DNA from 2 places in the Oribacterium sp. FC2011 genome. Region 1 is predicted to be linked to the other one. Evidence: predicted binding sites of a transcription regulator. Region 1 holds the regulator's gene; the other holds the start of a gene.
The links. Region 1 encodes Rex, which represses fermentation and respiration genes when NADH is low (regulators of the CRP and FNR family bind a similar motif). Its sites were predicted from a motif close to ATTGTTAANTANTTAACAAT; they were not measured.
Positions count from the first base shown of each region.

Region 1 (3,428 bases):
GCATCAGTAGTGTCCATATGGATACTATCCCTTTAGGAGGATTTTTATGGTTCGAGCAATCGTAGGTGCAAACTGGGGAGACGAAGGAAAAGGCAAGATTACTGACATGCTTGCAGAGTCTTCTGACATCGTTGTACGTTTTCAGGGCGGTGCAAATGCAGGTCATACCATCATTAACAACTATGGCCGTTTTTCTCTTCACCTTCTTCCAAGCGGTGTGTTCTATGATCACACAACTTCAGTACTTGGTAATGGCGTGGCATTAGACATTACAAAGTTCGTTTCCGAGCTTAAGTCAATAGTTGACGCAGGAGTTCCCACACCTAAGATACTTGTTTCTGATCGCGCACAGGTTATGATGCCCTATCATGTACTTTTTGACAGCCTTGAAGAGGCAAGACTTGCAGGAAAGAGCTACGGTTCCACAAAGTCCGGCATCGCTCCTTTCTTCTCTGACAAGTTTGCAAAGATCGGTCTTCAGGTAAATGAGCTTTTCGATGAAGAGGTTCTCACTGACAGACTTCATAAGGTTGTTGAGATGAAGAATGCTACACTCCGTGAGCTTTATCATGCACCTGAGCTTGTATATGAGGATCTTCTTGCAGAGATGCACAAGCAGAGAGACCTCATCGCACCTTATGTAACAGATACTTCAAAGTTCCTGAGAGAGGCTCTTAAGGCAGGTAAGACTGTTCTTCTGGAGGGTCAACTTGGAACCATGAAGGATCCGGATCACGGTATCTATCCGATGGTTACTTCAAGCTCAACACTTGCAGCTTACGGTGCAGTTGGTGCAGGTATTCCTCCATATGAGATTAAAGATATAATTGCTGTTACAAAGGCTTATTCTTCAGCGGTAGGTGCAGGTGACTTCGTTTCCGAGCTTTTCGGAGATGAGGCAGAGGAGCTTCGTAAGAGAGGCGGAGACAAGGGCGAGTACGGTGCAACTACAGGCCGTCCAAGAAGAGTAGGCTGGTATGATGCAGTTGCTTCAAAGTACGGCTGTCAGCTCCAGAGCGCAACCGAGGCTGTCCTTACTGTACTTGATGTACTTGGCTATCTTAAGGAGCTTAAGGTTTGTACAGGTTATGAGATAGACGGAAAGGTGACTACAGATTTCCCTGTAACACCGCTCCTTCATAAGGCAAAGCCTGTTTATGAAACGCTTCCGGGATGGAACTGTGATATCCGCGGTATCACTGATTATGAGGATCTTCCTAAGGAGTGCAAGGACTATATCGATTTCATCGAGAAGCAGATTGAAACACCGATCACCATGGTTTCCAACGGTCCTGAAAGACACGCAATACTTAAGAGAACACCGAAGATCTAAAACAGAGAAAGCTTCCTGGTGGATATATTTATAGTATGATAATACGAGACTGATCGGATATGATGTCCGATCAGTCTTTTTATATCTGCCCGGGATTATAATTGTGAGAGTCATAAGGCTTTGTGCGGATCAAAAGAATTCGTATGGTTTCTATGGCTTGTTAAGAATTCTACAACTTCTTTTTGACATAATATTAACAAAAATGTATAATATTTTTCAAAGGGTCTAAAGGGAAATAGGTGATTATTACTTGTTCGAAAGACCACATTGACAATAAAAATCTTTAAGTAATTATTGAGGGTTATTATGGCTAAAAAAGATATTTCACAGGCAGTCATCCAGAGACTTCCGAGGTATTATCGTTATCTTGAGGATCTTATGGATCAGGGCATTGAGCGTATTTCTTCAAGTGAGCTCAGTAAGCGTATGAAGCTCACTGCTTCTCAGATCAGACAGGATCTGAACAACTTTGGAGGTTTCGGACAGCAGGGTTATGGATATAACATCAAGAATCTCCATGATGAGATAGCCAAGATTTTAAACATTGACAATGAACATGAAATGATCATTGTCGGTGCCGGACATCTCGGACAGGCTCTTGCCAACTATACAAATTTCCGTAAGAGAGGATTTATCGTTAAGGCCATTTTCGATAAGGATCCAAGCATTATCGGCAATATGGTAGGAGAGATTCAGATCCAGTCCATGGACAAGCTTGAAAGTGTCATCAGAGAGAATGATATAAAAATGGCTGCAGTTTGTATCCCTAAGGGCCCGGCGATAAAAGTAGTTGAGCAGCTTATAGATGCAGGAATTGTGGGAATATGGAATTTTGCCCATGTAGACCTTGATGTTCCTGATAATATTGTTATTGAGAATGTTCATCTTTCAGAGTCACTTATGAGACTCAGCTATCGTATGGGCGAGGCTCTTGAAGATTAAACGATTGATAGGATTCAGTTATGATCATAGGAATCGGAACTGATCTTATCGAGATCAGTCGTATAAAAAATACAAGAAGAAACAAAACTGTAGAACGTATTTTTTCCGAAGACGAGCGTCGGCAGGCATCTGACAAAGATTCGATGCTTGCCGGCGATTTTGCATGTAAGGAATGTATAGTCAAGTGCTTCGGTACAGGGTTTACTGCGGGAATCAGGCCTTCTGAGATTGAAATCCTAAGGGATGAAAAAGGAAAACCCTATGCTGTTCTACACGGTAATGCACAAAAGAAATTCGAAGAGCTTGGCGGAAAAACCATACATTTATCTATAACCGACACAAAAGATCTGGTGTCGGCATTTGCAGTAATGGAAGGGTGAGACATCCTGTATAGTATATTCATATCTTTCATTTACACTAAACAATTTTGTTGAAGTCATGACCCTTTTGGGTCAGAATCATTGACTGCCAAAGTACGAATCTGCTGGATTTAAGTACGTGGTATGGGTCAAAAAGGAGAGACCATGCAGATAGTGACAGATGCTTCAAAGTTTTATGCCTATATTCCGAAAAGACTTGAGGACAGTCACAAAGGCACCTATGGGAAAGTTCTTATAGTTGCAGGAAGCAAAGGGATGAGCGGAGCAGCCTATCTTTCGGCTTTGGCTGCTTACCGGACCGGAGCCGGACTTGTCAAGTTTCTCACACATAAGGATAATCGTCTGATCCTTCAGACACTGCTGCCGGAAGCCATTTTCGAAGGCTATGATGAGGAAACGGATCTTCAGGAAATATCTGAGAGGAATGCAGTCTGGGCGGATGTTATGGTGCTGGGACCCGGTATGGGAACGACCGATCTCAGCAAAGATATGGTGGAAGAGATATTAAACGCTGTGTCTGATAAATGGGGTGACAAGGCAGAAGAAAAGCATCCGCTTCTTATAATAGATGCAGATGGCCTCAACATCATAAGTTCAATGCCTCATCTCAAAGATAAATTGAAGTCCGTGGCGGAAGAAATCCCGGTGGTTATCACCCCGCATCCCATGGAGATGAGCCGGTTGGCAGAGTGTGAAATATCGGAAGTGGTTAAAAACCCGGAATACTATGCAGAGACTGTTTCCGGAGAGTTTGGTCTGATAACAGTCATGAA
Region 1 is NZ_JNJM01000001.1:28,776-32,203, reverse strand. It holds gene T357_RS0100140 (adenylosuccinate synthase) at 47-1,333, shown strand; gene T357_RS0100135 (redox-sensing transcriptional repressor Rex) at 1,640-2,275, shown strand; gene acpS (holo-ACP synthase) at 2,296-2,655, shown strand; gene T357_RS0100125 (NAD(P)H-hydrate dehydratase) at 2,800-3,428, shown strand, end outside.

Region 2 (3,428 bases), on a different contig from region 1:
CCCGGCTTTTTTATTGTCATTCCTTGGATTAAAGATTATTTATCACAATGAAACTCGTTCATCGGTCCTCTCATCATGGAGAACTTGTCCATAGGATAGTTCTTAAGGTTGTCCAGAATCTTACGGTCATCAGCCTGGTTAAGAAGATCCTGACGTGCCTTTCTTATCTCAAGCTCTGTCTTGTGCTTTGAAGGTCCGCCTACGCAGCCGCCTTCACAAACCATTCCCTCGATAAAGTCTTCCGGAAGCTTTCCGAGCTTCAGGAGCTGAAGGGCAGTTGTACATTCCTTTCCACCTGCTGCTGCACGAAGCTGGATTCCTGTTGCATCCTGATTACGCTCTCTCATGCACTCAAGAACAGCATTGGCAACTCCGCCTGAGCTTGCAAAGCTCTTGCCCCAGATTGAGGACTCCTGATAAGGATCAACAACAGGAACCATCTCAACATTCTTTGATCTCAGCATTGCCTGCATCTCACCGAAGGTAAGTACATAATCAGCATTATCCTTTATGCCCATTTCATGAGCCTCAGACTTCTTTGCGATGCATGGTCCGATAAATACGGTCTTGCATCCCGGATGTGTCACCTTGAGATATCTTGAGATAGCGCACATAGGTGATACTGTCTCTGACATATTCTCCTTAAACTGATCAGGATAATGCATTCTCAGCATATTGATAAATGCAGGGCAGCAGGAGGTTGTCATCTTCTTGCCTTCCTGACGTGCCTCATACCACTCCTCAGCCTCATATGCAGCAGTCATATCTCCGCCGAGACCAACCTCAACCATATCTGTGAAGCCAAGCTTCTTAAGTGCCTCTCTGATGGAACCCATGGTGATTTCCTTACCGAACTGTCCCTCGATAGCAGGAGCACACATTGCGTATATTTCTTTACCTTCCTTGATATCCTTTATGATGTCGAGAACATCAAGCTTGGATGCGATAGCTCCGAAAGGACAGCTGTGGATACACTGGCCGCATCTTATGCACTTCTTGTCATCGATCTTGCAAATGCCATTCTCATCATAGGTAATTGCATTAACAGGGCAAGGCTTACGGCATGGTCTCTCAAGGTGAGCGATAGCTCCGTAAGGGCAGGCATTGGCACACATTCCACACTCTTTACACTTGTTGGGATCGATATGTGCTCTCTGGTCACCCATAGTGATGGCGCCGAAACGACAGCTGTTCTGACATGCCTTTCCCAAGCATAAGCGACAGTTATCAGTTACTGTATAGGAAGAAAGCGGACACTCCTCGCAAGCCGGATCTATAACCTGGATAATGTTTGGATTAGGCTCGGTTGCGTAAGGATTGGCATCAAGATTCTCTGTGAGACGGATACGCCATCTCAGGATCTCCCTCTCTTTATAAACACAGCATCTCCATGTTGAGTGAGGCCCCGGTGAAATAGCCATGATAGTCTCATTCTCTGCTTCCCTGCCGAGTCTGTCCTCCCATGCGGCCCTTGCCAGTCTTTCGATGACTTCGTGTTTAAGCGCGATAGCACCCTTATCATTAGTTACCATTCGTACCCTCCTGTGTAGACATAAATATACTCATTAATCAAAACTATAATTAGTATAACATCCATGATACATTTAAACTATTATGGTGTTATAGAATTAACAATCTTTTTATTCTTTTGTTTTGTTCATGTTTTTTTGAAGATACTCTGATCTTAGTTTTGTACGACCTTTCGTACAGCTATGCCTGATATCTCAAATACCATGTCATTATTTATAAGAACATAAGGACCGTCATCCTTACCTATAAATATTCCCGCGTCCTTTGCCGCTGTTTTCAGAAGATCCTCAGTAACAACCGCTTTTATAAGTTCAGGAGTCCATATGCTGTCCTTTGCTTTTTCAAGAGCTTCCGCATCGGCATATTCCTTTCCGTCCACAAGTATAGGATACTGTACCTTAGAGGCAAATGACTTGAAATCATTATTTGCCACATCAAGGATCACTTCTCCAGCTGCAACTGCGGCATCGGGATTATTAATTGACATATCCATACTTTCCAAAGAAAGTGCATCTCCATCTTCATTGAAGAATACGCGGACACCATCACCTGGATTAACCTTTCCTCCGACCGCGCTTTTATCGGTTTCTTTGCTTACTGTAAACTCAACAGGACCTTCAACTGTCTGTACTATGGTTCCGTCTTCCTCCGAAGCTTCTATAACAACTCCACTAATGGCTCCGGCATTCTGAACATCATAGCTAAGGTCAGCCACAGTCTTAACACCGCTTTGAAGCTGCTTAACTTCATCACTTGAAACAGCTTCTTTGCTTTCTGCTTCCTCTGTTTCTCCCACAAGTTCAGTTCCTGCCGGTCTTATGGAGATAACATCTCCCGCACTGTCCAGTTCCACAGTAACATCCATTCCGACTTCCACGCCGCCCTGAAGCATGCTGGTATCTACACCATCCACGAGGCTTAATTCGTAGGTTTTTCCATCCTTATCCTCAAGAACCAGGGAATGCATTGCAGCATCTGATACTTTTCCTGTGATTTCTTTTAAATCATTGATTGCTTCCGTAGTTTCCGCTTCAGTGGCAGCCTCTGTTGCTGCCTCAGTAGCAGCAGTAGTTTCCACTGCCGTTGGTTTCTTTCCACAGGCAATACTTGTACCGAGAAGCAGCATGATGAGTCCTGCCGCAGAACCTCTCTTTACCATTTGTTTAATGTTTTCATTTGATATTATTCTTTTCATAATTTCCTCACTTTCAGGAACCTAAGCCCTTTTATATATTTTTCAAGAACTTATGACGTCTATCAGATTCACTAAGAAAACCTGATCCGGTCCCTCTTTTCGTTCAAATATAACATACATCATATTTTTATTTAATCCTATCTCTTTTTACATCCTACGATTTAATCATTGCTTTAAATGCTGACTTTTCTTAAACTTATAACAGTTAAAAATCATTCTCATCTATAGATGCATGTTTTTTACCGTTTATATCTGGCACACAGATGTCAAAATCGACTCTACACTTGGAACGGAATATATATGGAAACAAAAATGATGATCTATTCAGAATCCGGAACTTTTCTTGATACTGCAAGGATGTTGTCCGAAAGGCTCCGTGTTCCCTACACAATTGATAAATCAGAACTTGAGGCATTTATCTCTGAAGCCGGCACCGGAATCCCCTCAATTCCCGATGATGATTCGGAGAAATCCTCTAAAGAAAAACCTCTATATTTAAAGCTGGATGAAACAGGACTGTCCCTTACTGACGGAACTCTTTCTCTCCGGGGTGACTTTACTGCCAATGCTTCCAGATTAAAAAAGAGCAACCTGGAGCGGGAGCTTCTGGTAAAATGCGCAAAACTTAAGGATCTTGATCATACCCCTGTTATAATTGATGCAACAGCCGGAATGGGTGAAGATTCCCTTCTTCTTGCAGCCT
Region 2 is NZ_JNJM01000034.1:21,928-25,355, forward strand. It holds gene T357_RS0117185 (4Fe-4S dicluster domain-containing protein) at 36-1,532, opposite strand; gene T357_RS0117190 (protease-associated domain-containing protein) at 1,685-2,725, opposite strand; gene T357_RS0117195 (class I SAM-dependent methyltransferase) at 3,026-3,428, shown strand, end outside.
Region 2: the regulator Rex is predicted to act here: its motif matches at 1,617-1,636, upstream of T357_RS0117185 (4Fe-4S dicluster domain-containing protein).